2 regions of the Pseudomonas sp. GW821-FHT10B02 genome follow, and region 1 is predicted to be linked to the other one. Evidence: predicted binding sites of a transcription regulator. Region 1 holds the regulator's gene; the other holds the start of a gene.
The links. The regulator sigma-54, encoded in region 1, starts transcription at its own class of promoters, with help from an activator protein. The targets are predictions, from matches to a motif close to ANTGGCATNNANNTTGCTNT.
Positions count from the first base shown of each region.

Region 2: the regulator sigma-54 is predicted to act here: its motif matches at 1,753-1,772, upstream of glnA (type I glutamate--ammonia ligase).

Region 1 is NZ_JBWKNR010000002.1:147,006-150,957, forward strand. It holds gene rapZ (RNase adapter RapZ) at 1-564, opposite strand, end outside; gene ptsN (PTS IIA-like nitrogen regulatory protein PtsN) at 567-1,031, opposite strand; gene hpf (ribosome hibernation-promoting factor, HPF/YfiA family) at 1,044-1,352, opposite strand; gene AC07OF_RS03660 (RNA polymerase factor sigma-54) at 1,430-2,923, opposite strand; gene lptB (LPS export ABC transporter ATP-binding protein) at 3,103-3,828, opposite strand; gene lptA (lipopolysaccharide transport periplasmic protein LptA) at 3,829-3,952, opposite strand, start outside.
Region 2 is NZ_JBWKNR010000001.1:500,554-504,505, reverse strand. It holds gene thiI (tRNA uracil 4-sulfurtransferase ThiI) at 82-1,536, opposite strand; gene glnA (type I glutamate--ammonia ligase) at 1,868-3,274, shown strand; gene AC07OF_RS02335 (chorismate mutase) at 3,416-3,952, shown strand, end outside.

The DNA.
Region 1 (3,952 bases):
CACGTCGAACACCAGGTCGGCATCCACCGGCATGCCTCGCTTGAAACCGAAGGATTCGACCAGGAACGCGGTACCGGGTTCCGGCTGGTTAAGCAGGCGCAGTTTGATCGAGTCCCGCAACTGGTAGAGGTTCAGTTTGGTGGTGTCGATCTTCAGGTCGGCGAGGTCGGCGATCGGCCCCAGCAGGTCGGTCTCGACCTTGATCGCTTCGGCCAGCGAACGATTGGCGTTGGTCAGCGGGTGACGCCTGCGGGTTTCCGAGAAACGCTTGAGCAGGGTCTCTTCGTCGGCGTCCAGGTACAGCACATCACACTGGATATGCTTGCTCCGGGCATCTTCGAGCAGCTCGGGGAAGCGGCTCAGATGGCTGGGCAGGTTGCGTGCATCGATTGATACCGCCACTTTGGGCTGCATCAGCTCGGTGTTGATCAGGGCATTTTCCGCCAGCTGCGGTAGCAGCCCGGCAGGCAGGTTATCGATGCAGTAGTAGCCGTTGTCCTCCAGGACTGCGAGGGCGGTGCTCTTGCCGGAGCCGGATCGGCCACTGACGATAATCAGGCGCATGTTCAGGACTCGTTCTGTACGTCCAGTACGACCTGGTACAAGGCTTCACTGCTACCGGCGGCACGCAACCTGTCACGCACTTCCTTACGGTCGAGCATGCTGGCAATTTGGCGCAACAGCTCAAGGTGCGCATCAGTGGCCGCTTCGGGAACCAGCAGGACAAACAGCAAATCGACCGGGGCGCCATCAATGGCGTCATAGTCAATCGGTGCATCCAGGTGTATCAGGGCGCTGATGGGGGATGAGCAGCCTTTCAGGCGGCAGTGTGGAATGGCAATGCCATTACCAAAACCGGTCGACCCGAGTTTCTCCCGGGCAAACAGGGCTTCAAAAACGTCTTGCATCTCCAGGTCCGGAACTTCCCGGTCGATCAGGGTGGCGATTTCCTGGAGTGCACGCTTTTTACTGCCTCCCGGCGCGTTCACCAGGGAACGGCCGGGGGTCAGGATGGTTTCAAGTCGGATCATGGATGAGGGGGATCAGCGGGCCGCTGCACCTTGCAGCAGGCTTTGCTGTTTTTCCTTGTGTTTTTTCAGTTGGCGGTCGAGCTTGTCGGTCAAGGCATCGATCGCTGCATACATGTCTGTGTGTTCGGCATTTGCAACCACTTCGCCGCCGGGAATAAACAGCGTCGCTTCAATTTTCTGCTGCAGCTTCTCGACCTTCATGATTACCGTCACATTGGTAATCTTGTCGAAGTGCCCTTCCAGCCGTTTCAGTTTCTGTTCGACGTACTCGCGCAGCGGCTGGGTGACTTCTACATGCTGTCCACTGATATTGACTTGCATACAGCTTCTCCTTTGTTGCCCGTGCATAAGAGGCAGGTATTGCGCCTGCCACTGAACTGCTATGGCTATCTCAGGGGCTACATCAGTCGCTTACGCTCACTCGACGGTGCAATGCCGAGGGACTCGCGGTACTTGGCGACGGTGCGACGGGCTACCTGGATACCTTGTGCCTCCAGTAAACCAGCGATCTTGCTGTCACTCAATGGCTTTTTCTGATTTTCCGCTGCAACCAGTTTTTTGATGATCGCGCGAATCGCTGTGGACGAGCATTCACCGCCTTCGGAGGTGCTGACGTGGCTGGAGAAAAAGTACTTCAGCTCGTAAATTCCACGCGGTGTATGCATGTATTTCTGGGTGGTGACCCGGGAAATGGTCGACTCGTGCATGCCCACCGCTTCGGCGATGTCGTGCAATACCAGCGGCTTCATTGCTTCGTCGCCGTGATCGAGGAAACCACGTTGGTGCTCGACGATCTGGGTGGCGACCTTCATCAGGGTTTCGTTACGGCTCTGCAGGCTCTTGATGAACCAGCGGGCTTCCTGCAACTGGTTGCGCATGAAGGTGTTGTCGGCGCTGGTGTCGGCACGGCGGACGAATCCGGCGTATTGCGGGTTGACCCGCAGACGCGGCACGGCTTCCTGGTTGAGCTCGACCAGCCAGCGTTCGTTGTCCTTGCGCACGATCACGTCAGGGACCACGTATTCGGCTTCGCTGGACTCGATCTGCGAGCCAGGGCGCGGGTTGAGGCTCTGGACCAGTTCGATGACCTGGCGCAGTTCGTCTTCTTTGAGCTTCATCCGCCGCATCAGCTGGCTGTAGTCACGGCTGCCGAGCAGGTCGATGTAATCGCGGACCAGGCGCTGGGCTTCGGCCATCCAGGGGGTGCTGGCGGGCAGTTGACGCAGCTGCAGCAGCAAGCACTCGCTGAGGTTGCGCGCGCCGATGCCGGCCGGTTCGAATTGCTGGATGCGGTGCAGCACGGCTTCGACTTCGTCGAGCTCGATATCCAGCTCCGGGTCGAAGGACTCGCAGACTTCTTCGAGGGTTTCGTCGAGGTAGCCCTGGTTGTTGATGCAGTCGATCAGGGTGACCGCGATCAGCCGGTCGGTGTCGGACATCGGCGCCAGGTTCAACTGCCAGAGCAGGTGGCTTTGCAGGCTTTCGCCAGCCGAGGTGCGGGTGGTGAAGTCCCACTCGTCATCGTCGTTGCTGGGCAGGCTGCTGGCGCTGGTCTGGTAGATGTCTTCCCAGGCCGTATCGACCGGTAGCTCGTTGGGGATGCGCTCGTTCCATTCGCCGTCTTCCAGGCTGTCCACGGTGGGCGTGGTTTCCTGGAAACTGGTGTCCTGGACTTCGGCGACCGGCTTGCTTTCGGCGTTGTCCGCCATCGGGTCGCTGTTGTCGAAGTCGTCGCCTTCTTCCTGGCGTTCGAGCATCGGGTTCGATTCCAGCGCTTCCTGGATTTCCTGCTGGAGGTCCAGGGTAGAAAGCTGGAGCAGACGGATGGCCTGTTGCAACTGCGGTGTCATCGTCAGTTGCTGGCCCATTCTTAGGACGAGCGATGGTTTCATGGCAGGGGCTTAACACCTTTTTCGCCGGCGCACATGCGCCATCCACTACAAGGGCACCGAAGCGCCAACTTTAAGCAAATTATATGCCTGAAATTGGAGCGTTTGCCTAGGGTGCTGTAACAATTAAGCCGGATTTCACCGGTACAGTTGCCCCTGGCAAGCGCTTTGTCGCCTCGAACTTACAAGCGGAACTCGTGGCCCAAGTACACCTCTTTGACCAGGTCGTTGGCCAGGATGGTCTCTGCATCGCCTTCGGCAATCAGTTGGCCATCGTTGACGATGTAAGCGGTTTCGCAGATATCCAGGGTCTCACGGACGTTGTGGTCGGTGATCAGTACACCGATGCCCTTGGCCTTGAGGTGATGGATGATCTGCTTGATGTCGCCGACCGAAATCGGGTCGACACCGGCAAAGGGTTCGTCGAGCAGGATGAATTTCGGTGCGGTGGCCAGGGCACGAGCGATCTCCACGCGGCGACGCTCGCCGCCGGACAGGCTCATGCCGAGGTTGTCGCGAATGTGGCTGATGTGAAATTCCTGCAGCAGGCTTTCCAGTTCCTTGCGACGTCCGGCGGTGTCGAGGTCCTTGCGGGTCTCGAGGATCGCCATGATGTTGTCGGCAACCGAAAGCTTGCGAAAGATCGAGGCTTCCTGGGGCAGGTAACCAATACCGGCACGGGCACGGCCGTGCATCGGCTGGTGGCTGACATCCAGATCGTCGATCAGGACACGGCCCTGATCGGCCTGGACCAGGCCGACGATCATGTAGAAGCAGGTGGTTTTGCCGGCGCCGTTAGGGCCGAGCAGGCCGACGATCTGGCCGCTGTCGATCGACAGGCTGACGTCGCGGACCACTTGTCGGCTCTTGTAGCTCTTGGCCAGGTGCTGGGCTTTGAGGGTCGCCATTTACTCGGCCTTCTTTTTAGGCTGGATCACCATGTCGATACGCTGGCGCGGTGAGGTCACATTGCCGCCACGACCGGCAGTCGCTACCTGGGACTTGGTGTTGTAGACGATCTTCTCGCCTTCG
Region 2 (3,952 bases), on a different contig from region 1:
CGAATATGAATGAATGGCGCTCAACGGGCCCGCAGGTCGGGGGGGCGATGGCGGATGCTCCCGCCATATAGCCCCGGCGTTTTATGTCGGACGATAAACGCGCACATTGGCATGTCCCTCACTGAGCAAATGATGGGCATGCAGGCGACTCATCACACCCTTGTCGCAATACAGCAGGTACTGGCGCGTAGCGTCCAGTTCCTTGAAGCGACTGTTCAGGGCGTAGAACGGCAAGGCCTTGACCTCGATGCCGTCCAGTTCCAGGGGCTGGTCTTCCTGGGCATCAGGGTGACGAATGTCGATCACCACTTGCCCGGCCAGCGCCTGGCTGACTTCTTCGATCTGAATATCCTGGCTGAGTTCATCGATCACATGGTCGATGGAGATCAGGCGAGCACGCTCCAGGGCACGCTCAAGCACGGCCATGTCGAACTGCTTCTCTTCATGGTCGACGCGGTGACGCTTGGCGCAGGTGGTCGGGTTCACCGAAATCACGCCGCAGTATTCAGGCATGTGCTTGGCGAACTCGGCAGTGCCGATCTGGTTGGCCTGGTCGATGATGTCCTGCTTGTGGCTGGCCAGCAGCGGGCGCAGCACCAGCTTCTCGGTGGCCGAGTCGATCACCGCCAGGTTCGGCAGGGTCTGGCTCGACACCTGGGAGATCGCTTCGCCGGTGACCAGCGCATCGATCTCGAGACGGTCGGCAATATTGGTCGCCGCGCGCAGCATCATGCGCTTGAGGGTCACGCCCATGTAGCTGTTGTCGACCTTGCCGAGAATCTCGCCGACCACTTCTTCGAACGGCACGCTGACGAACAGCACGCGCTGGCTGCTGCCGTATTTCTTCCACAGGAAGTGGGCGACTTCCATCACCCCCAGCTCGTGGGCGCGGCCGCCGAGGTTGAAGAAGCAGAAGTGGGTCATCAGACCGCGGCGCATCATCTGGTAGGCCGCCACGGTGGAGTCGAAACCGCCGGACATCAGCACCAGGGTCTGCTCCAGCGCGCCCAGCGGGTAGCCGCCGATGCCCTTGTGCTGGTTGTGGATCACGTACAGGCGCTTGTCACGCACCTCGATGCGCACCTCGACCTCGGGGTTGCGCAGGTCGATACCGGCGGCGCCGCACTGCTGACGCAGCTGGCTGCCGACATAACGGTCGACGTCCATCGAGCTGAAGTCGTGGTGACCGCCACGCTTGCAGCGTACGGCGAAGCGCTTGCCGGCCAGCAGGTGGCCGAAGTGGGCCTTGCACTTGGCGACGATATCGTCGAAGTCACCCAGCGGGTACTCGTCGACCTGCAGGAAGTGGGCAATGCCCGGCATGCAGGTCAGACGCTCGGTCATCTCGCGCAGGACTTTCTCGTCCTCGATGCGGGTGACCACCTCGAGGTTGTCCCAGACACCGTCAACCGCGAGCGCAGGATCGAGGTCCTTGAGCACGGTACGGATGTTGCGGCCCAGTTGACGGATGAAGCGTTTGCGAACCGGGCGGCTCTTGATGGTGATCTCTGGGAAGACTTTTACGATTAGTTTCATGAAATACAGCGCGCGAGGTGCCGACTAAAAAAGTGGGGCGCGGATTATAGCGGAAATTGCTCAAGGTTTAACCAATTAATCTACAGAAGGTTTTCCGCGCACCAAAATGAGGCATCACGCTTCATTTACGCCTCTTATGAGTGCAGAAAACCGCCCATATTTCAGGCTGACGCCCCTGAAATGCTTGGCAATCGGGCAAAAATTCCAAACCGGGGCACTGGCATGCAATTTGCTCCCTTGTGATGCAGGTTGCCTTGGCCGACTATTCGCGCCCGGCATCACCCAAATTCCAGGGCTGCACAGGCTAGCTCTACCCCACCCGGAGGACACTATGTCGAAGTCGGTTCAACTCATCAAAGATCATGACGTTAAATGGATTGATCTGCGCTTCACTGACACCAAGGGCGTACAGCACCACGTGACCATGCCGGCCCGTGATGCGCTGGAGGAAGACTTCTTCGAAGTCGGCAAGATGTTCGACGGTTCCTCCATCGCTGGCTGGAAAGGCATCGAAGCCTCGGACATGATCCTGATGCCGGTCGACGAAACCGCCGTGCTGGACCCGTTCACCGAAGAGCCGACCCTGATCCTGACCTGCGACATCGTCGACCCTTCGAGCATGCAGGGTTACGACCGTGACCCGCGCGCGATCGCCAAGCGTGCCGAAGAGTACCTCAAGAGCACCGGCATCGGTGACACCGTGTTCGCCGGTCCAGAGCCTGAGTTCTTCATCTTCGACGAAGTGAAGTTCAAGTCGGACATTTCCGGCTCGATGTTCAAGATCTTCTCCGAGCAAGGCTCGTGGATGTCCGACCAGGACGTTGAAGGCGGCAACAAAGGCCACCGTCCAGGCGTCAAAGGTGGTTACTTCCCGGTTCCGCCGTTCGACCACGACCACGAAATCCGTACTGCCATGTGCAACGCACTGGAAGAAATGGGTCAGACCGTCGAAGTTCACCACCACGAAGTGGCGACTGCCGGCCAGAACGAAATCGGCGTCAAGTTCAACACCCTGGTGAAGAAAGCTGACGAAGTCATGGCCCTGAAATACGTCGTGCACAACGTTGCCGACGCTTACGGCCGCACTGCCACCTTCATGCCGAAGCCACTGTACGGCGACAACGGCTCGGGCATGCACGTGCACATGTCGATCTGGAAAGAAGGCAAGAACACCTTCGCAGGCGAAGGCTATGCCGGCCTGTCCGACACTGCCCTGTACTTCATCGGCGGTATCATCAAGCACGGTAAGGCCCTGAACGGCTTCACCAACCCGTCGACCAACTCCTACAAGCGTCTGGTGCCAGGCTTCGAAGCGCCGGTAATGCTGGCCTACTCGGCTCGCAACCGTTCCGCTTCGATCCGTATCCCTTACGTTTCCAGCCCGAAAGCCCGCCGTATCGAAGCGCGCTTCCCGGACCCGTCGGCCAACCCGTACCTGGCCTTCGCCGCGCTGCTGATGGCCGGCCTCGACGGTATCCAGAACAAGATCCACCCAGGCGATGCCGCCGACAAGAACCTGTACGACCTGCCGCCTGAAGAGGCCAAGGACATCCCGCAGGTTTGCGGCAGCCTGAAGGAAGCCCTGGAAGAGCTGGACAAGGGCCGTGCGTTCCTGACCAAGGGCGGCGTGTTCTCCGACGACTTCATCGATGCCTTCATCGAGCTGAAGAGCGAAGAAGAGATCAAGGTCCGCACCTTCGTACACCCACTGGAATACGAGCTGTACTACAGCTGCTGATTCCGTGACGGTGTAACGCCATCAAAGAGAGGCCTCCTTCGGGAGGCCTTTTCTTTTTCTGACGCATGCATAGGTCACAGCCGACAGGTTTAACGCTCACAACGCGGCACACTGGTCTTTTTCTGTTCAGGACTCCTCATCATGCGCACAGCCCTGTTTACCCTGCTGTTCACGCCCCTGCTCCTCGCCCAAGGCTGCACATCGACACCGCCACCGGTCAGCGCGCTGCAGCCATTGCTCGACAGCGTCGAACAACGCCTGGATATCGCCGAAGCCGTTGCCCTGAACAAATGGGACTCGGGCCAGCCGGTACAAGCCAGCGAGCGCGAACTGCAGGTGATCGCCGACGCCCAGGCTCAAGCCGCGCGCCTGGGCGTCGACAGTCAGCGCGCAGCCGTGTTTTTTACCGATCAGATCGAAGCCAATAAGTTGCTCCAGTACAGCGCGCTGTCACGCTGGCATGCGGCGGGCAGCGCACCACAAACGCCACGCATCGATCTGGCCAAGCAGTTACGCCCACAGCTGGACCGTCTGCAACGCACCCTGCTCAGCCAGCTGGCGACCTTCGACCGCAGCCGCCCGGTGCCTTGCCAACCTGCACTGGCCCAGGCCATCGAGCAGCGCGAGACAAGCCCGCAACGAGCGCTGGCCCTGATCCGTGCCACCGCCCATTTATGC